Regions from separate parts of the Kitasatospora papulosa genome, predicted to be linked through region 3. Evidence: riboswitches for the same ligand, from Rfam matches in the RefSeq annotation. Region 3 holds a riboswitch; each other region holds the start of a gene.

Region 1 (7,078 bases), 3.5 Mb from region 3:
CGACGAACTCAAGGTGGACGAGATGATGATCTCTCCCGCCTACGCCTACGAGAAGGCGCCGGACCAGGAACACTTCCTGGGGGTCGAGCAGACCCGCGAGCTCTTCAAGAAGTCCTTCGCGGGCGGCAACCGCGGCCGGTGGAGGCTCAACCACTCCCCGCTCTTCCTCGACTTCCTCGAGGGCAAGGCCGACTTCCCGTGCACGGCCTGGGCGATCCCCAACTACTCGCTCTTCGGATGGCAGCGGCCCTGCTATCTGATGAGCGACGGCTACGTCCCCACCTACCGGGAGCTCATCGAGGACACCGACTGGGACAAGTACGGCCGGGGCAAGGACCCGCGCTGCGCCAACTGCATGGCGCACTGCGGGTACGAACCCACGGCGGTGCTCGCCACCATGGGGTCGCTGAAGGAGTCCCTGCGAGCGGCGCGGGAGACCGTCGGCGGGGGCCGCTGACAACACGAGCGAGCCGGAGCCGGCCGCACCGGGACCTCCCCGGTCCGGCCGCCCGCGCCGCCCCCGGCGGCCCTCGCCGGTTCCTCGCCCGTGGCGGCCGCGGTGAGGCGCTCGCCGGGGCCGGCTCACGCCGGAGACCGCAGGCCGCGCCGGAGCGCCGCACGGGGGACGGGAGGGCGCCGCATGCCGAAGGAGAGCGGGACGTGAAGGACCGATCGCAGGGGTTCGACCTGGCACGGCTCATCGAGGAACGGGGGGCCGAGCGCTACGAACTGCACACCCGGCACCTGAACCACCAGCTGCCACGGATGCTCCACACCCTCGGATTCGACAAGGTCTACGAACGGGCCGAAGGCGCGTACTTCTGGGACGCGGACGGCAACGACTACCTCGACATGCTCGCCGGCTTCGGCGTGATGGGTCTCGGCAGGCACCATCCCGTCGTACGCCGGGCGCTCCACGACGTCCTGGACGCCTCGCTGGCCGACCTCACCCGTTTCGACTGCCAGCCACTGCCCGGACTGCTGGCCGAGAAGCTGCTCGCCCACAGCCCGCACCTGGACCGGGTGTTCTTCGGCAACAGCGGTACCGAAGCGGTCGAGACCGCCCTGAAGTTCGCCCGGTACGCCACGGGCAAGCCACGGATCCTCTACTGCGACCACGCCTTCCACGGGCTCACGGCCGGCTCGCTCTCCGTCAACGGTGAGCGCGGCTTCCGGGACGGGTTCGCGCCCCTGCTGCCCGACACGGCCATCGCGCTCGGCGACCTGGACGCGCTGCGACGCGAGCTGAAGCGCGGCGACGTGGCCGGGCTCGTCGTCGAACCGATCCAGGGCAAGGGCGTCCACGCCTCACCACCCGGCTTCCTGCGGGAGGCGCAGGACCTGCTGCACCGGCACAAGGCCGTTCTCGTCGTGGACGAGGTGCAGACCGGGCTGGGCAGGACCGGAGACTTCTACGCGTACCAGCACGAGGAGGGGGTCGAGCCCGACCTGCTCTGCGTCGCCAAGGCGCTGTCCGGCGGCTACGTGCCGGTCGGCGCCACGATCGGGAAGGACTGGATCTTCAAGCGCGTCTACTCGTCCATGGACCGGGTCCTCGTCCACTCGGCGAGCTTCGGCTCCAACGCACAGGCCATGGCGGCGGGACTGGCCGTCCTGGCCGTGATGGAGGACGAGGAGACCGTCGCGAACGCCCGTCGCACCGGTGACCTGCTGCGCGAACGCCTCGCCGCGCTCGTCGGGCGCTACGAACTGCTGCACGAGGTCCGCGGACGAGGACTCATGATCGGCATCGAGTTCGGCCGGCCCTCCTCCCTCAAGCTCCGCAGCCGGTGGGCGATGCTTCAGGCCGCCCGCAAGGGGCTTTTCGCACAGATGGTCGTGGTGCCGCTGCTGCAGAAGCACCGGATCCTCACCCAGGTCTCCGGCGACCACCTGGAGGTGATCAAGCTGATCCCGCCGCTGGTCATCGGGGAGCCGGAGGTCGACCGCTTCGTGACCGCGTTCACCGCCGTCATGGACGACGCGCACAGCGGGGGCGGGCTGGTGTGGGACTTCGGCCGGACACTGGTCAAACAGGCGGTCGCCAACCGCTGAGAATTTTGCCCCAGAGGCAAGTAATTTGCCTCCGGGGAAAGGTGCTGGCTCAATGGAGGAATGAATCCTCCTGACGGCGGGAGTACCGACGAACTTCCCGGGATCGCGCCGCGCCTGCGCGATCTGCGCCGCAACCGTGGGCTCACCCTGGAGGCCGCGGCCGGGCGTGCCGGCCTGTCCCCGGCCCACCTCTCCCGGCTGGAAACCGGCCGCAGGCAGCCTTCGCTGCCGATGCTGCTGGGCCTCGCCCGGGTCTACGGTACGACGGTCTCCGAGCTCCTGGGCGAGATGCCGCCCGAACGTGACGCGATCGTCCGCGGCGGCCCGCTCGAGGGGGCGGGCGGGGACGGCGGCGGCTGGCTCTACCGCCAGGCCGGCGGCTCAGGCCGTGCCATGCAGGCGCTGCGGGTGCGGGTCCCCTACGGCACCGAGGGCGACCTCGTCCGCGTCCATCCCGGAGAGGAGTGGCTGTACGTCCTCGACGGCCGGCTGCGCGTCGTGCTCGGGGAGACCGTGCACGACCTCGACCCGGGTGACAGCGCGCACTTCGACTCACTCACCCCGCACCGGATCGCGGCGCTCGACATCGGTGGGGCGCGCCTGCTGTTCGTCCACACGCTGCTGCAGAGTCCGACCGCGGAGCTCTGCCTCGGCGGCGGGGCCCACCGGCTCTGATCCGGCAGGCCCCGCACCGTGCGATTCCTTCGTCACGCCGACCGCCACCCCGACCGCCACCCAGACCGTCACCCCGACCGGCAGGCCGGGAGAGAGGACTGACATGTCCGATTCGGAGCACTACGACCCGCTCACCCCGCGCCGGCAGAAGAGCGCGGACACCCAGGAGCGGCGGATGCCCCGAGGTGTCGTGATCCGGCTCTTCGCCTACCTGGTGGCCGGCCATGTCATCGCGGCCTTCCTCTTCCTCCTCTTCACGGTCGCCGGTAAGGGCTGAGCCCCGGCGTCACGCGTCCTCGACGAGCCGCTCGCGCAGCCTCGCGCGGGTCTCCGGGCCGATCTTCAGCCCTTCGGTGAGGTAGCGGTCCGTGCTGCCCCAGATCTCCTCGATGGTCGAGAACGCGGCGGCCAGGTACTCGGCCTCCGCGCCGAAGAGCGGATCGAGCAGTTCCAGCACCTCGTCGGACATTCCCGCCGACGAGGTGTCGCTGCGCCGGATCCGGTAGCGGCGGTGCGCGTCGTTCGACTTGAGGTAGTCGGCCTCGATGGCCTCCTTCTCGACGCCGACCGCCAGCAGGGAGACCGCGATCGAGAGGCCCGCACGGTCCTTGCCCGCCGCGCAGTGCATCAGGGCCGGCACGCTGTCCTCCGCCAGCGCGTGGAGCACGCGGCTGTGTTCGGCGGTGCGGTCCTTGATGATCGAGCGGTACGAGGCGACCATCCGTTCCGTGCCCTTGCCGTCCGCCAGGATCGAGCGCAGCTGCTGGATGTTCCCGTCGCGCACCAGCCGCCAGAACTCCGCCCCGTCGGCCGGGTCCGAAAGGGGAATGCTCACATTCCGGACGCCGGGCAGTTCCACGTCGAGGCCGTCCAGCTTGTGGTCGGCGGCGTTGCGGAAGTCGAAGATCGTGTGCAGGCCGAGCCCGGCGAGGAACGCGGCATCGGTCGCGGTGGCGTGCGCGAGGTGCCCGCTGCGGTAGAGGCGCCCGTAGCGCACGGTGCGGCCGTCCACGGTCGGAAGCCCGCCGACGTCGCGGAAGTTGCGGACGCCGGTCAGGTCGACGTCCTTGGGTCCGTGGCCGGCCGGCGGGACCTCTGGCAGCTGCGTCACAAGGGCTCCTGGGGTGTCGGGCGTCGGCGCCGCTCGCCGACGGGGCACGCTCGCGACGATACGACATGGCTGCATCGGGCAACCGTCTCGGTCGTGGCGGCCGGGGTAGCGCGGAGGCGACCGGCGGCAACATGTCCGTATTGATGCATTTAGCAGAACATGCCCCGCTTGTACGGGAGATGGAGTGAGGCGGGTGAGCGGGATCATATCCGTGACGGTGTGTGGTGAACGCGCCGACGGGTATTCCGGACCCCGCGCGGAAAGCCAAGATCCGTAATCCACGCAGTGTGACGGGAATTCCGCGAAGGAAATGAAGCGAGTATTCCGGTTCCCGGCCGGCGGCTTGTTCGCGGCGTCCCGGCTCGCTTACGGTCACCATCAATCCGGACGGAACGCCTAATCCTGCCGCCGCCCGGAATCCGCACCGACTCACGTGTGGCAGGAGCGGGGGAACCAGGTAGGCCGCCGTCCGGAGCGATCCGGCACGGCTAGGGGTCAAGTCGCGATTCACGCGGCCGGACATCTCCAGTCCGAACCCGACAGCTCACCTCGCAGGCGCCGGAGAGGAAATCCCCCATGCCCGCAAAAGGCAAGCACCGTCGTACGAAGACCGGCCCGATCTCCCGAGGCGTTCTTGCCGCGGGTACCGGTGGCGCCGTTCTCGCCCTCCCGCTGATCGGCGCCACCGGCGCCCACGCCGCCGAGCAGGCGGCACCGGCCAAGCCCGTCGCCGCCCAGAGCGCTCCCGCTGCGGCGGCTAAGGGTTCCCCGAAGACCTACTCCGTGGTCTCCGGCGACTACCTGGCCAAGATCGCGGCCGACCACAAGGTCAAGGGCGGCTGGCAGAAGCTGTACAAGGACAACCGTGACGTCGTCGGCGGGAACCCGAGCCTGATCCTCCCGGGCATGAAGCTGACGCTCGGCGCCAAGGCGTCCGGCCCCGCGGAGGCCGCGCCCTCCAAGGCCGCCCCGTCCACGGCGAAGAAGTCCGCCCCGGCCGAGAAGGCGGCGGCTCCGGCCCAGGAGGCCGCCGCGAAGACCACCGGCTCCGGCGCGTCGGAGAGCGCCTCCTCCGGCTGGACCGCACCGGTCGAGAACGCCAACGTCACCACCCAGTACCGCGCCTCCGGCGCCAGCTGGTCCAGCGGCTACCACACCGGCTCCGACTTCCAGGCCGCCTCCGGCACCAGCGTCCGGTCCATCGGCGAGGGCACCGTGGTCTCCGCCGGCTGGAGCGGCTCGTACGGCAACGAGGTCGTCATCCAGCACAGCGACGGCATGTACTCGCAGTACGCCCACCTGTCCTCGCTCGAGGTGACGACCGGTCAGACCGTCACCGGCGGTCAGCAGATCGGCCTCTCCGGCTCCACCGGCAACTCCACCGGCCCGCACCTCCACTTCGAGGTCCGGACCGGCCCGAGCTACGGCTCGGACGTCGACCCGATCGCCTACCTGCGTTCGCACGGCGTGTCCATCTGAGGGCACACCACCTGAGGGCCGGAGGAGGGGCGGTGCGCCGAGGCGCACCGCCCCTCCCCTTATTCCTGCTTTACCAAAAACTGACCGGGTGGTCTTTCTCACCACCCGTCAACCCCTTATTACGGTCGCGTAGGTCACATTCGAAGGTGCAAGATAAGCCCTTGTGGCAGACGATTCGAGAAACAACATACGAGGCATCATCGGGTCGTACGCGGCGATTGGCGACAGCTTCACCGAGGGCGTCGGCGACCCCGGCCCCGGCGGGACCCTCGTCGGCTGGGCCGACCGGTTCGCGGTTATTCTCGCGGACCAGCTTCCGGTCCCCGACGCGATGGTCGGCCCCGTGGACGACCCGCACGGGTATTTCCGGTACGCCAATCTCGCCGTACGCGGACGCCTCCTCGACCAGATAGTCGAGGAACAGGTCCCCCGCGCCAAGGAGCTGGCACCTGATCTGGTGAGCTTCTGCGCGGGCGGCAACGACATCCTCCGTCCCGGCTCCGACCCGGACGACGTGGCCGAACGCTTCGAGCGCGCGGTGGCCGACCTGACGCGATCGGTCGGTACCGTCATGGTCACCACCGGCTTCGACACCCGTGGGATCCCCGTCCTCAAGCACCTCCGAGGCAAGATCGCCATGTACACCGCGCACGTCCGGTCCATCGCCGACCGCTACGACTGCCCGGTGCTGGACCTGTGGTCCCTCCGGTCCGTGCAGGACAGGCGGGCCTGGGACAACGACCGGCTCCACCTCTCGGCCGAGGGGCACACCCGCGTGGCGCTGCGCGCCGCCCAGGTCCTCGGCCTCGACGTGCCGGCCGACCCCGACCAGGTGTGGCCCCCGCAGGCGCAGCGCGGGGCGCTCGAGGTGCGGCGCGACGACATCCAGTGGGCGCGCGAGTACCTCGTCCCGTGGATCGGCCGCCGGCTGCGCGGAGAGTCCTCGGGTGACCACGTCGCGGCCAAGCGCCCCGACCTGCTGCCGCTCTGACCGCGCGGCACCCGACGCCTCGTCGGGCCCCCGCCCCGAAGTAGTGTCCGCAGCCGTTCAGCGGCTGACGAACGGGAGCGGGCGCCGCGACGGGCCCGGTGACACGGGCCCGTCCGGAGCGGACGCCCGTGCCGGGCCGGCGGGCGGGGGCGTGCAGGCCGGCGCCGGTGCCGGGCCCGGGGGCATCCGTACCGGATCGGCGGGTATCCGCTCCAGCACTCCGCCCGCGAAGACGTCGTACAGGGGCAGCGTCTCCAGGTGCACATAGCCGATGTGGCAGTCGCAGACGTCGAGCGGGCAACCGCGCGGGCCGAGTGCGTCCCGGTAGCTGCCGTCGTAGAGATTTCCCAGCTCGGCACGGACGAAGTGGCAGCGGCGCACCGTCCCGTCGCCGTCCACCGAGACGACCGACTCGCCGGTCCGGCAGGGCAGCCCGGCCGAGCGGTGCGGGTGCCTGCTGTAGGGGAACAGCGGGTCCAGGGCGGTCCAGCGGTTCGCCTGCTCGTCCGTGTAGGTGTGCCCCTCGGCGGCGTTGACCCAGAGGTACACCTCGGGCGGCAGTGCGGAACGCAGACGGCGGGCCTCCTCCAGGTGTTCGTCGAGACCGACGATCCCGACGCTGTGACGCACCCCGAGGGCCGTCAGCTCCCGGCACCGGGCGAGGAACCGCTCGTACGGCGTCTGGCCGGGGTGGTAGGTGCACCACAGGGCGACCTTGTCGCGGTCCGCCTCGGCCAGCCAGCCGGTGCGGCCACTGAGGTTGGTCT
Region 2 (7,078 bases), 2.7 Mb from region 3:
GGCCCGCATGGAGCTGCAGGTCGTCTACAGCACCCTCTACCGGCGGATCCCCACCCTCCGCCTGGACGCCGGCCTGGAGGACCTGTCGTTCAAGCACGACGGTGCCGTGTACGGCGTGTACGAACTGCCCGTGGCCTGGTGACCTCCCGGTCACCGGCCCCGCCGCTCGGCGGACCTCGCCACGGAGCACCACCCCCACCCCCCCGCACACATCACGACCGAGGAGTGCCCATGAAAGTGACTCTCGACCAGGACAAGTGCGTCGCGTCGGGCCAGTGCGTCGTCGCCGCGGACGATGTGTTCGACCAGGACGACGACGGCATCGCCGTGCTGCTCGACCCCACCCCGCCGTCGGACCGGGCCGAGGACGTCGAGCAGGCCGCGGCCGTCTGCCCCGCCCTCGCCATCCGCATCCAGGGCTGACGCGAGGGGGATCCCCTCGCTCATCACCGCGGGGAGGACACGGGCCCGGTCCCGCCGGACGAGCCGTCGTCCGGCGGGACCGGGCCCGTACGGCGCGGTGCGCCCGACCCGCGTCCTCCTCCGCGTGCAGCCGTCCGAACCGACGGCACGTCTGAGGCGTCCGTGCGGGCGCCCCGACCCGGCGACGGCCGGATCGAGCGGCCAGGGTCCACGGTCCGCCGTACCCGCTGATCACCGGGCCGGGCCGGACCACTCCGGCCGAGCAGTGGCTCACCGGCCGGACGGCCCCTCTGCGGGCGGCCCTCGGCACCGCGCTCGATCTGCCGCGCCCGGCGGCCGCCACGCCGCCTCCCTCCGCGTCCCGACGGGCGGGCCGGGGCCCACGTACGCGTCCCGGGCCTGAGCGCCGCACGGGCGCGGCTCCACTCAGTGCGGTTTCCAGCTGAGCTTGCCGCCTCCCACCCAGCGGACCGCGGCCGGGTCGTCGAGGTCGTGGACCGGGATCCCGGCCGTCGCGGCGGCGATCAGCACGTCCGTCATGGCGGTCGCGCTCCCGATGACCTCTCCGTCGATCTCCACCACACGGAAGGGCGGATCCCCCGGCTGGACGGGCAGGACGGTGATCCGCGGGGCCGAGGCATGTGGGTTCTCAGTCATGGCCGATCGGTTCCACGCCGGTCTTCCCGGTATGCGCGACGGCCTCAGCGTGAGTCGTATGCCCGTTTTAGTACGTTTTTATAATTTAATCCCGTAATCCATAAAAGGCCATTTCATGTGACCTGAACCCCTTCGCGTCGGAGCAAATCGCCCGAATCGGACGCCGTGACCAGGGTCACTTCATGCCGTCCGGACGCGCGGGGGCGACGGGCGGTTCCCTTCTGTGCCAAGAGAAATGGCCGGGGTGATGTGGGGTGGATTACATGAATTCCCAAAAATTGATCTTGCGAATGAATTGTGATCACCGAACCAGGCTTGTTCCTTTCCCTATTTCTCGCCTACGGTCACCATCACTCCGGGCGGAACGCCGAATCCTGCCGCCGCCCGATTACCCGACCACTTCTCGTACGGCAGGAGCGGGGGACCCAAGTAAGTGCCGATCCGGTTTCCGGAGCGGCTCGGGGTGAAGTCGCATTTGTGTGCGACCGGGCATCTCCAGCCCGAACCCGACAGCTCACTTCGCAGGCGACGGAGAGGAATTCAGCATGCCCGAAAACGGTAAGCACCGTCGTTTCAGGACCAGTTCGCTCACCCGCGGCATCATCGCCGTGACCACGGGTGGAGCCGCCCTGGCTCTCCCCGTGATCGGTGCGACCGGCGCCTTCGCGGCCCCGGCCCCGACGGCCGCCGTCGAAAAGGCCGCGACGTCGACTGCCGCGTCCGGCAAGGGAATTGCCGCGCAGAAGTCCGAGTCCACCAGCTATTCCGTGATCTTGGGTGACACCCTCGCCAAGATCGCTCGCGAGCATTCCGTCAACGGTGGCTGGAAGGCCCTGTACGAGGACAACCAGAAGGCTGTCGGCGGAAACCCGGACCTGATTCACCCCGGTCTGAAGCTGACGATCGGCGCCAAGGCCGACAGCAAGCCGGAGAAGGCCGAATCCAAGGCCTCCACCACGTCCGACCGTGCCGAGAAGGGCGCCGACCGCGCCGACCGCTCGGAGCGCACGAACACCTCGCTCGCCGCGGAAGGCGCTCCCGCCGCCGAGGCCGCCCCCGCCGCCGAGTCGGTCAGCTACACGAACGACCTCGACGGCTGGATCAAGGAGTCGCTCGCCGTCATGGCGGAGCACGGCATCCCCGGCACCTACGAGGGCATCCACCGCAACATCATCCGTGAGTCCGCCGGTGACCCCCAGGCGATCAACAACTGGGACATCAACGCGATCAACGGCGTCCCGTCCAAGGGCCTGCTCCAGGTCATCGACCCGACCTTCCAGGCCTACCACGTGCCCGGTACGTCGATGGACAGCTACGACCCGGTCGCCAACATCACTGCCGCGTGCAACTACGCGGCGGACAAGTACGGTTCGATCGACAACGTCTTCGGGGCCTACTGAGTCCTCGCCCAGGCGAAGCCTCCGGCACGCGGGTGTGTGACGGAGGGACAGGAATGAAGCGGGTGGTACGGGTTCGGCGGAACCCGTACCACCCGCTTTCCGTCGTCCGGGCCGTCCTTGCCCGAGGCCGCCGCATCACGGGGTCGCGGCGGAAGGGGCGGGTGACGTCCCTGCGGCAGGCCCCGGCGGTGGCGGGCTGACTGGTCTCGTACAGGTTCGTCGTCCATACTGCCCGCCGTGGAGCAGCGTATAGATTCGAACACGAAGCCCGAGTTCGCCGCGGGGACAGACCCGGCGTACATCCCCGGCCTGACGGCCCCTGCCCCCGCGCGGACGGAGGCGGAAGCGGAGAAGGCGGAGCCCGAGGAGATCCGGGACGCCGAGCCTGCGGAAGCGCCCTCCGAGGGAGTCGCGGACGAGGCCGTGGACGACGCCACGGCAGCGGCCGACGCGACCCCCGGCGCCGACGTGGAGCCCGAGGGTGCCGAGACGGCCGGCGCCGGCGGGAAGGCCGGAGGCGAGGACGGCCCCGTCTTCGAGGTCAGTGACCGACGCGGGTCCATCAGGTTGGACGCCGAAGGGGTCCGCTTCCGCCTGGACGACCAGGAGGCGGAGTTCGACTGGTCCGAGATCGGCGCGGTCGAGGTCAGGACCGGACGCTTCGGACGCCGGTTCACCGTGACCGTCCACCTGTCGAGCCGCCGGTGGTTCAACGCCGAGGTCGAGGCCGGGTCCCGCGGCGACCTCAAGACCTGGACCGCGGAGTTCGACGAGGCGCTGGACGCCTACTTCGAAGAGGCCTGACCTCCACGGTCACGGCCGCGCACCGGGCCGGACGACGGACGCGCCCGGCCGACGGATCCCGATCCGCCGGCCGGGCCGCCCGCCGGCCCGGTGCTCGGCCTGCCGTGAGACCTCAGGCCCCGGCGGTCGTGCCGAGCACCACCGACCGGGTGAGGTGGCGCGGCTGGTCGGGGTCGAGCCCCCGCGCGGCCGCGCGCGCGATCGCCAGACGCTGGACCCTGACCAGGTCGGCCAAGGGGTCCAGGCCGCTCTCCACCCAGCGGGCCCCGGTCGCCCGCACCTGTTCCCGCAGCCCCTCCGGGGCGTCGCCGAACATCCAGGTCGCGGTTCCGGCCGTGGCGATGCTGATGGGGCCGTGGCGGTATTCCATCGCCGGGTACGACTCCGTCCAGGACAGGGACGCCTCCTTCATCTTGAGGGCCGCCTCGTTGGCGAGCCCCACCGTCCAGCCCCGGCCCAGGAAGCTGAACTGCTCGCATTCCACCAGGCCTTCGGGCAGCGGCTCCGCCAAGGCGGTCTCCGCGTCCCGCACGACGTCGTCCGTGTGCAGCCCGAGGTGGGCGCGGAACAGGGTCAGCGCGGTGGTCGCGAACCTCGTCTGGACCACGGACCGCTCGTCGGCGAAGTCGAGCACGACCACGTCGTCGGCGGCGTCCATCACCGGGGTCCGCGGGTCGGCGGTCACGGCGACGGTCCGGGCGGTGCCCCGGAGCCGGCTCAGCAGGTCGAGGACCTCGGTGGTCGTCCCGGAACGCGTCAGCGTGACGACCCGGTCGTACGCGCGCCCGAAGGGGAACTCCGAGGCGGCGTACGCGTCCGACTCGCCCTGTCCGGAGGCCTCGCGGAGGGCGGCGTACGCCTGCGCCATGTAGTACGAGGTCCCGCAGCCGACGACGGCGACGCGCTCACCGGTGACGGGCAGGGCCGTCTTCCGGTCGGCGGCGACCTCGGCCGCGCGGCGCCAGCACTCCGGCTGGCCTGCTGTCTCGGTCTCGACATGCGACATGTCCGCACTCCGCTTCCGCTGCTGCTCGCACCTGGTGGGGTGAGCTGGGTGAAATCGACGCCTGATTGTTCAATTCTGCATGTTACTCAGGTGATTCGAGCAAGAACAAGCAAAATGCTCCTTGCTCTGCGATCGATATGGCGGCTGTTTTCGGCCATGCTCGGTGGGTGATCGGCTCAATCAGGTTCCGCCGCCGTGACGTGGGTACTCCCTCGCCATCCGGAAACCTGCTGGAAACATGTCGCACAAAAGACGCAAAATCGCCCACGGGGGCGATCTTCGGCAACCCCGGACGGTCACCGCCGGGTGAAGAGCCGTGCGGGAGAAGGTCGGTATCGCGCCATCGATGCGGAGTACTGGCCGAGTTCGAACGCGCGGTCGGATCCAGGTCGGCATAATCACCCCATGTCGATCACGGGTGGGGACGTCGTTGACCTCGGCAGGGGCCTGTACGCCTGGATGCCGCCGAAGCGGGGCTGGGGGCTGGCCAACTGCGGCCTCCTGGTGTCGCCGCGCGGCGCGCTGTGGATCGACACCCCCTACGACCCGGTGCTGGCCGGCCAGTTCCTGGTGGAGAGCCAGAAGCGGCTCCCCGACGGCGTGGACATCGGCCGTGTGATCGTCACCCATGCCAACGGGGACCACTTCTGGGGCGCCGGAGTGCTGCCGGACGCGGAGATCATCGCGACCCGGGAGGCCCGGGAGCACATCCACTACGACCCCACCCCCCAGCAGCAGCACGCCCTGGTGGCCGGAAGTGATCCGTCCACACCGCTCGGTTCCTACCTCGCCCGCCACTTCGGCGGCTTCGACTGGTCCGCCACCGAGGCGGTGCGGCCGACGACGTACTTCACCGGGGAGCTCGAGCTGACCCTGGGGGATTACGCGGTACAGGTGTCGTCCCTGCCGCCCGCGCACACGGCGGGCGACCTCATGGTGTACCTGCCCGCGCAGCGGACGGTGTTCAGCGGCGACGTGATCTTCTCGTCCACCTCCCGGCAGCCCGGGGACCATCCGGTCCACTGGTCGGGGCCCCTGGACAACGTGATCGACGCCTGCGAACGCGTCCTGGCCACCGGGGCCGAGGTGATCGTGCCCGGTCACGGACCGGTGCTCGACCCGGCCGGGGTGCGGGAGCACATGGCCTACCTGGCCTACGTACGCGAGCGTGCCCACAGCCTCCACGCGGCGGGCGTGCCCGCGGTCGAGGCGGCCCGCCGGGTGATCGGTGAGGGCCGCTACCCGGCGCTCGGCCTGCCCGAGCGGCTCGTCGTCACCATCGGAAGCGAGTACCGGCACCTGGACGGCTCGGAACTCCCCGGAGTGCTCCAGGTGATGGCCGACGTGGCGGCCGTGGCCCACGACGTGGCGTGTACGGGCGGGCCCGCGTGACGGCCGGCCGGTGCGGCAGCCGGACGCCCGGCCGGCGCGTGGGCTGCCGGCGCACCCCGACAACAGAGACGCGGTGACGCCGTGCTGGGATGGATCGTGGCCCTGATCGCCGTGGCGGTGGCGACCTCGTCGGCCGTCCGTACGTATCAGGCCAGGCGGGAGGCGTACGGTGCCTCGGCCCGCGCGGAGCTGAACGAGCGGCAGGCCAAGGCGGCCGAGGCCCGCACCCTGGCCCTCACCGAGGAGATCCGCCAGCTCGCCCGCAGGCGGATACCCGCCGCGGCCACCGCCCTGTCCCACCGGACGGCGCCCGTCCCCGGACTGCGGGAGGCCGCCGGCATCGACGGCGAGGCCGCCCGGCTGCTGGGCGAAGCCGTACAGGCCGCCCGCACGGCCGTCCTGGAGGAACGCGGACGTGTCGACGCGGCGGCGAGATCGGCCATGCGCGGCACCTCGGCGAAGATCCAGTCCCTGCTGAACCAGTCGCAGCACCTGCTGCACGAGCTCCAGCACGAGTACGACGACCCCCGGATCCTGCAGCTCGACTTCCGCAACGAACTGGCCCTGCGCCGCACCCAGGCCACCGCCGTGCTCTGCGACGCCTGGCCCGGTCTCGCCCGGCAGAACTCCTCGCTCGTCGAGGTCGTGCTCGGCGCCCAGTCCCGCGTACCGGGGTACGAGCGGATCAAGGTCGCCAACCACCTGCGCCAGGAGAGGCTCGCCCTGGTCGCCCGGGCGGCCGAACCCCTCGCGATCGCACTGGCCGAGCTGCTGGCCAACGCAACCGCCTACTCCCACCCGGACACCGAGGTGCCGGTGACGGTCCAGCAGACCGCGGGGCGCGGTGCCCTGATCCTGGTCGACGACGCCGGGATCGGCATGGACGACGACGCCCTGGAACGGGCGCGCACGCTGCTGTCGGGGCCCTCCGAGGTGCTGCTCACCGAGCTGGGGGACCCTCCGCGGACCGGCTTCGCCGTGGTCGGCCGGCTGATCGCGCGCTACGGATTCAGCTGCCACATCGAGTCCTCGCCCTACGGCGGGATGCGTACGATCCTCCGCATACCGGCCCATCTGCTGACCGTGATGGACGACGACCGCACCCTGTCCGTGCTCGCACCGAAGCCCGTGCACGCGCGGGGAACCGGAGCCCCCGAGCCCTCCGGACCGCAGGATCCGGCCGCGACCACCGGCCCCGTCGTGCCCTTGCCCGCCGAACCGGTCGCGCCCACATCCGCCGAACCTGCCGAACCCGCCGGGCGCGCCCCGGCCGCCGAGGCCGAAGCGCCTCCGGCAGAGCTGCCCACCCGGCGGCGCAGAGCACGTCGGACGGACTCCCCGGAGCCCTCCACGACCCGGCCGCAGACGGTGGAGGAGCCCACGCTCCGCACGCCCG
Region 3 (7,078 bases):
CCGCGGCCATGGCGTTCATCCTCCTGTTCGCCGGTTTCGAGACGACGGTGAACCTGATCGGCAACGGCACCTACGCCCTGCTGCGCAACCCGTCCCAGCGCGAGCGGCTGGAGCGCTCCCTGGCGGCGGGGGAGACCGGACTGCTCGCCACGGGCGTCGAGGAGCTGCTGCGCTACGACGGGCCGGTGGAGCTCGCGACATGGCGCTACGCCACCGAGCCCGTGAGCCTGGGAGGACAGGACGTCGCGGCCGGGGACCCCGTACTCGTGGTTCTGGCCGCCGCGGATCGGGATCCGGACAGATTCCAGAATGCGGACACCCTGGATCTCGCTCGGAGTGACAATCAGCATCTGGGCTACGGCCACGGAATCCACTACTGCCTGGGGGCTCCGCTGGCCCGCCTGGAGGGTCAGGTGGCTCTGGCGACACTGCTGCGACGCCTCCCCGACCTGCGGCTCGCCGCGGAACCTGCCGATTTGCGCTGGCGCGGCGGGCTCATCATGCGTGGACTGCGCACCCTTCCGGTGGAGTTCGGTACCGGACAGCCGTCCGCGAAAGGTGACACTCCGTCAACTCTGTGACTTTCGCGTGATCTCCGCTGCATCGACTTGTGACACACGTTCGAGTAGGGCTAGGTTCACCGTTCGACTCACCCGTCACATGTCAGTCACACGGAAGGCAATCCCATGGGCTCCGCGACCGGCAGACACCGTCGCCCTCGCCAGGCACCCGCCATCGTCGTCGCCGCAGGCGTCACCGGTTCGGCCATCGCCATCCCGCTGCTCGGTGCGGGCGGCGCGCAGGCCGCCGACGCCACGACCTGGGACCGGGTCGCAGAATGCGAGAGCGGCGGCATGTGGAGTGCCGACCTGGGCAACGGCTACTACGGAGGCCTGCAGTTCTCGCAGGACACCTGGAACGCCTACGGCGGCACGGAGTACGCGTCCCGCGCCGACCTCGCGAGCCGCTCGCAGCAGATCGCCGTCGCCGAGAACGTGCTGGACGACAAGGGTCCGCAGGCGTGGCCCAGCTGCGCGGTGATCTCCGGGCTGGCCCTGGACGGGACGCTGCCGGGCGTCGACCCGGGTGGCGAGCCGTCGGCTGAGCCCTCCGGCACCGCCACGGAGACCCCCTCCTCCGACGCGTCGGACCAGGCCGCATCGAAGGACGACGCGGACGCGAAGAGCGACGCGGAGCCGAAGGGCAAGGCCAAGGACAAGGGCAAGGCCGCCGGTGGCACGGCGGACACCGGCGACGCCGCGGGCAGCGCCGACGCGTCGCCGTCCGCCACCCCGTCCTCCGGGACGTCCGGGGCCTCCGGCGCGGCGAAGGGTGACGCCGCGAAGGGTGACGCCTCGACGGGCGGGAAGCACCGCGGCACCCCCGCTCCCGAGAGCAGCGCCGGGTCGGCGCTGGACGAGGGACGCGAGTCGGGCCGGCACGCCTCGCGGGGCGACTCGGAGGCCCGTCAGGGCGCCGCGGAGGCGTACACCGTCCGCGAGGGCGACAACCTCTGGGCGATCGCCGACGCGCAGGAGCTCCCGGGTGGCTGGACCGCTCTGTACGAGGCGAACAAGGACGAACTGGGCTCCGACCCGGACCTCATCCTGCCCGGCCAGAGCCTGAACCTCGACGCCGGCGCGGACGCTCGGGACGCCGCGGCGGAGACCGCTGCGGCCAACTGATCAAAAGCGGGAAAACACCCCGAAAGCGGGGGCAGTTAAGAGACCTATGTCCACTTATGCGTAAGTGAGACATGGGTCTCTTTGCTTCAACTGGTGCGCCCTGTCCGTCCGGTCCGTCCATTTTGGCCATGACCTGCGAAAACGAACCGCAAGGCCGGAGCGTTAAGGGCTGATTAGCCGTTATGTCCATCTTTGAATGTCGGGGTTGCGTGTGTCTACGGTCGGAGCCGCTCGCACCGCGGGCACCTTCGACCGTCACGCCGAATCCTGCCGTCGGTCGAAGGGGACCGACGCGTAAAGCGCCGTAGGCAGGAGCGGGGGACCCAGGTAAGTGCCGGCAGCCCGGCCGTCGGAAGGCGGAGGGGACACCGGCTGGGGGTGAAGCCGTCCGCGAGAGCGGGTGGCCGGGCAACTCACAGGCCCGAACCCGACAGCTCACCTCGTAGGCGTCGGTGAGGAGAACCATGCTGCTTTCCAGCAAGGGCAAGCACCGTCGCCCGTCCAAGGCCGTCCGTATCGCGACCCTGGCCGGTGTCACCGGTGCTGCCGTCGCCGTACCGCTGATGGGTGCGACCGGCGCCTCCGCCGCCTCCGTCGCCACCTGGGACGCCGTCGCCCAGTGCGAGTCCGGTGGCAACTGGTCCATCAACACCGGCAACGGCTACTACGGCGGCCTGCAGTTCTCGCAGTCCAGCTGGGCGGCCGCCGGTGGCACGCAGTACGCCGCCCGCGCCGACCTGGCCACCAAGGGCCAGCAGATAGCCGCCGCCGAGAAGCTTCTCGACCTGCAGGGCCCGGGTGCCTGGTCCTGCGCCGGCGCCGGCGGTCTGACGAACGACGGCGTGGACCCGGGTGTCGACACCGGCTCCGCCAAGAACGGCGACACGGACCCGCAGGCCGCGCCGGAGCGCAAGGCCGAGCAGCCCACCACGCGCAGCGAGAAGCGCACGGCCCCCGAGAAGACCGTCACCACCCCGACCGGCCAGAAGGTCGAGAAGGGTGACGGCGAGTACAAGGTGAAGGCCGGCGACACCCTGAGCAAGATCGCCGACGCCGAGAAGGTCAAGGGCGGCTGGGAGAAGCTCTTCAAGCTGAACGACGACATCGTCGACGACGCCAACCTGATCTTCCCGGGTCAGCAGCTCCACCTGAAGTAGTCCTGAACGACCCGGGGTCCCCCTCCTGCCCCGGCGGCCCGGCCCGGCGCGCATACCCCCCGCGCGCCGGGCCGCGGTCGTGCGGAGGTCCTTCGGCGGGTGTGATCCGGGTGTGATTGCCCACCCGTCCTGAGGGGCAGCGTTCAATTCTTGTGGTTACTTGCCAGTAGAATTCTGGAGCTTTGCCCGTTATGCAGGCCCTTGGGTCCTTTTTCGTCCCAGGGGGCGGGCTGACGGCCGACGCAGCGGGCCGAGACGGTTAGGCTCGTGGCGCAAGGCCACAGTGACCCTGCCCAACCAGTGTCAGATCCCAGAAGGAGATGCCTCGTGCCGTCCATCGACGTCGTCGTAGCCAGGGAAATCCTCGACTCCCGGGGCAACCCCACGGTCGAGGTCGAGGTTGGCCTCGACGACGGCAGCACGGGACGTGCTGCTGTTCCGTCCGGCGCCTCCACCGGCGCGTTCGAGGCCATTGAGCTTCGCGACGGTGACCCCAACCGCTACCAGGGCAAGGGCGTCGAGAAGGCCGTCCTCGCCGTGATCGAGCAGATCGGCCCGGAGCTCGTCGGCTACGACGCCACCGAGCAGCGCCTCATCGACCAGGCTATGTTCGACCTGGACGCCACCGAGAACAAGGGCTCCCTCGGCGCCAACGCCATCCTCGGTGTCTCGCTGGCCGTGGCGCACGCCGCGTCCGAGGCCTCCGACCTCCCGCTGTTCCGCTACCTCGGCGGCCCGAACGCGCACCTGCTGCCCGTTCCGATGATGAACATCCTGAACGGCGGCTCGCACGCCGACTCCAACGTGGACATCCAGGAGTTCATGATCGCGCCGATCGGCGCCGAGTCCTTCTCCGAGGCCCTTCGCTGGGGCGCGGAGATCTACCACACGCTGAAGAAGGTCCTGAAGACCAAGGGCCTGTCCACCGGTCTCGGTGACGAGGGCGGCTTCGCCCCCAACCTCGAGTCGAACCGCGCCGCCCTCGACCTCATCCTCGAGGCCGTCAAGGAGGCCGGTTACGTCCCGGGCCGCGACATCGCGCTCGCGCTCGACGTCGCCGCGTCCGAGTTCTACAAGGACGGCGTCTACGAGTTCGAGGGCAAGTCCCGCTCGGCCGCCGAGATGACCGAGTACTACGAGGAGCTCGTCTCCGCGTACCCGCTGGTCTCCATCGAGGACCCGCTGTACGAGGACGACTGGGCCGGCTGGAAGGTCATCACCGACAAGCTCGGCTCCAAGGTGCAGATCGTCGGTGACGACCTCTTCGTCACCAACCCCGAGCGCCTCGCCCGCGGCATCGAGGAGGGCTCGGCCAACGCCCTGCTCGTCAAGGTCAACCAGATCGGTTCGCTGACCGAGACCCTCGACGCCGTCGAGCTCGCCCAGCGCAACGGCTTCAAGTGCATGATGTCCCACCGCTCCGGTGAGACCGAGGACGTCACGATCGCCGACCTCGCCGTCGCCGTGAACTGCGGCCAGATCAAGACCGGCGCCCCGGCCCGCTCGGACCGCGTCGCCAAGTACAACCAGCTGCTGCGCATCGAGGAGATCCTCGACGACGCCGCGGTGTACGCCGGTCGTTCGGCGTTCCCGCGGTTCCGCTTCGAGGGCTGACAGCCCGAGTCCGGAGCACCAGCCTCCGTCCGTCCCCGCATCCGGTCCCGTACCGTGTGCGGGGACGGACGTGCGTAACGGGGAGGCGTGAGACATGGCCGGGAAGGACCGCGACCGGTTCTCCACCGCGACCAGGCTGCGGCTGCTCGGGGAGCAGACGGCGGCCCGTGTCTACCGGTCCCAGAACCGCCGCCAGGCCCGGCGCTCCCGGCTCACCGGCCGGGCCGCGTTCCTCGCGCTGATCGTCTGCTCGCTGGTGGTCGCCCTGGCGTACCCCATGCGGCAGTACATCTCCCAGCGCGACCAGATCGCGGAGCAGGAGCGGCTCTCGCAGGAGGCCCACCGTCGGACCGAGGAGCTGCGTGACGAGAAGGCGCGGCTCGAGGACGACGCGTACGTCCGCCGTCTCGCGCGCCAGCACCTGCACTACGTGCTGCCCGGCGAGACCGGCTATACCGTGGTCGACCCGGACGCGGCCGATGTGCGCCGCGGCGAGCCGGGGGCGACGGGGCGGCCCTGGCACTCGAACCTCTGGGACGGCGTCGACAGCGCCGACCGGGAATGACCCCGTACCGGTGCGGACCCCGGGGCACGCGTCGTGCCCCGTCCCCGCACCGATTCATACAGTCCGACCGATGACATTCAAGGCAGGCATGGACACGCCCCCTCCGCAGACCGAATCCACCACGCCCACCGCTGTGGACATCGCCGCGTTCGAGCTCCAGCTCGGCCGGCCGCCCCGTGGGCTGCGCGCCATCGCGCACCGTTGCCCGTGCGGCAACCCGGACGTGGTCGAGACGCAGCCCCGTCTGGAGGACGGCACGCCGTTCCCGACGACGTACTACCTGACCTGTCCGCGTGCCGCGTCGGCGATCGGCACGCTGGAGGCGAACGGGGTCATGAAGGAGATGACCGAGCGCCTGGCGACGGACCCCGAACTGGCCGCCGCCTACCGTGCCGCGCACGAGGACTACATCGCGCGCCGTGACGCCATCGAGGTGCTGGAGGGCTTCCCGAGCGCGGGCGGGATGCCGGACCGTGTGAAGTGCCTGCACGTGCTGGTCGGCCACTCGCTGGCGGCCGGCCCCGGGGTGAACCCGCTGGGCGACGAAGCGATCGCGATGCTGCCGGAGTGGTGGGCGAAGGGCCCGTGCGTCACGCCGTGCGGGGCGCCGGACGAGAAGGACGGCTGGACGGTGGACGAGGGCGACGGCGGCCACTTCGCCTTCCGCCCGGCCGAAGGTCCGGACGCGTGACCCGGGTCGCCGCCGTCGACTGCGGCACCAACTCCATCCGCCTGCTGGTGGCGGACGTGGACCCCGCCACCGGGTACTTCACCGAGCTCGACCGCCGGATGCGGATCGTCCGGCTCGGCCAAGGCGTCGACCGGACCGGCCGGCTGGCCCCCGAGGCGCTGGAGCGCACCTTCGACGCCTGCCGCGACTACGCGGCCGCGATCAAGGAGCTCGGTGCCGAGCGGATCCGGTTCGTCGCCACGTCCGCCTCGCGGGACGCGGAGAACAGCGACACGTTCGTCCGCGGTGTCCAGGAGATCCTGGGTGTCGAGCCCGAGGTCGTCACGGGCGACCTGGAGGCGCAGCTCTCCTTCGACGGTGCCACCAAGGAACTGGTGGGCGCAGACCACCTGGAGAAGCCGTACCTCGTCGTGGACATCGGCGGCGGTTCCACGGAGTTCGTGGTGGGCGACGACCGCGTCCGTGCCGCCCGGTCCGTGGACATCGGCTGCGTACGCATGACCGAGCGTCATCTCGTCCTGGACGGGGCCGTGGTGGACCCGCCGACGCCCGACCGGATCGCCGCGATCCGCGCGGACGTCGCGGCGGCCCTCGACCTCGTCGAGGAGACCGTGCCGATCTCCTCGGCGGCGACCCTGGTCGGCCTGGCGGGAACGGTCACCACCGTCGCCGCGATGGCGCTCGGTCTGGAGGAGTACGACTCCGAGGCGATCCACCACTCCCGGGTGTCCGTCGAGCGGGTCCGGGAGCTCACGGAGCGGCTGCTCGCCTCGACCCACGAGGAGCGCGCCGCGATCCCCGCGATGCATCCGGGGAGGGTCGACGTGATCGCCTCGGGGGCCCTCGTCCTGCTCGCCGTGATGGAGCGGGCCGGGGCCCGCGAGGTCGTCGTCAGCGAGCACGACATCCTTGACGGGATCGCCTGGTCGGCCGCCTGATCACCGGAGTGCCGCGGGCGCGTCGAGCCGGTGCTCATACGCATTCCCGCCTGCACTTCTGAGCTTGCGGGAGGCCTCCCCGGACCCGTCCGGGGAGGCCTCTCACGAGGTGCCGCGACGAAGTTCGTGAACTTCTTCACAAGGAATTCGGCCCTACTGGGCGAAGTTCTTCCTCCGGGGGGCTGTCCGGGCGGCCCGGGGGGCGGCACGCGGACGCTGCGGGGGCGTTACGGGGGTGTGGCCCGGGTGTGTCCCGGGAGTGTGGTTCATCCCCGTCGGCCGCTCAAGGGCCAGCTCACAAGTGGTGAACAACGTTCGCCGGAACGTCGTGGTTCCCCATCCGCACCATGACCTGGGTCACGTGGGCGGCGAAGTGTAGCAGAGGGTGGCGGATACCTTGTGAAGGGGCTCACGAGCGTGCCCTCCGA

Evidence for each region. A riboswitch is a leader RNA that binds a small molecule or an ion and turns the genes downstream of it on or off. The one in region 3 is predicted to bind cyclic di-AMP.
Region 1: another riboswitch for cyclic di-AMP. It lies ahead of OG362_RS03295 (M23 family metallopeptidase); the one in region 3 lies ahead of OG362_RS18860 (LysM peptidoglycan-binding domain-containing protein).
Region 2: another riboswitch for cyclic di-AMP. It lies ahead of OG362_RS06835 (transglycosylase SLT domain-containing protein); the one in region 3 lies ahead of OG362_RS18860 (LysM peptidoglycan-binding domain-containing protein).

The regions. Positions count from the first base shown of each region.
Region 1 covers NZ_CP108452.1:777,854-784,931, reverse strand. Annotated here, with positions in the region: gene hpnH (adenosyl-hopene transferase HpnH) at 1-457, shown strand, start outside; gene OG362_RS03315 (aspartate aminotransferase family protein) at 661-2,055, shown strand; gene OG362_RS03310 (helix-turn-helix domain-containing protein) at 2,116-2,730, shown strand; gene OG362_RS03305 (DUF6126 family protein) at 2,834-3,007, shown strand; gene OG362_RS03300 (tyrosine-protein phosphatase) at 3,017-3,841, opposite strand; cyclic di-AMP (ydaO/yuaA leader) riboswitch at 4,254-4,414, shown strand; gene OG362_RS03295 (M23 family metallopeptidase) at 4,418-5,320, shown strand; gene OG362_RS03290 (SGNH/GDSL hydrolase family protein) at 5,484-6,311, shown strand; gene OG362_RS03285 (STM4011 family radical SAM protein) at 6,369-7,078, opposite strand, start outside.
Region 2 covers NZ_CP108452.1:1,638,135-1,645,212, reverse strand. Annotated here, with positions in the region: gene OG362_RS06850 (cytochrome P450) at 1-142, shown strand, start outside; gene OG362_RS06845 (ferredoxin) at 232-423, shown strand; gene OG362_RS06840 (hypothetical protein) at 850-1,080, opposite strand; cyclic di-AMP (ydaO/yuaA leader) riboswitch at 1,464-1,623, shown strand; gene OG362_RS06835 (transglycosylase SLT domain-containing protein) at 1,626-2,480, shown strand; gene OG362_RS06830 (hypothetical protein) at 2,718-3,284, shown strand; gene OG362_RS06825 (SIS domain-containing protein) at 3,397-4,290, opposite strand; gene OG362_RS06820 (MBL fold metallo-hydrolase) at 4,696-5,682, shown strand; gene OG362_RS06815 (ATP-binding protein) at 5,764-7,078, shown strand, end outside.
Region 3 covers NZ_CP108452.1:4,315,919-4,322,996, forward strand. Annotated here, with positions in the region: gene OG362_RS18850 (cytochrome P450 family protein) at 1-581, shown strand, start outside; gene OG362_RS18855 (transglycosylase family protein) at 687-1,685, shown strand; cyclic di-AMP (ydaO/yuaA leader) riboswitch at 1,976-2,149, shown strand; gene OG362_RS18860 (LysM peptidoglycan-binding domain-containing protein) at 2,150-2,842, shown strand; gene eno (phosphopyruvate hydratase) at 3,170-4,456, shown strand; gene OG362_RS18870 (FtsB family cell division protein) at 4,551-5,021, shown strand; gene OG362_RS18875 (DUF501 domain-containing protein) at 5,110-5,712, shown strand; gene OG362_RS18880 (Ppx/GppA phosphatase family protein) at 5,709-6,650, shown strand.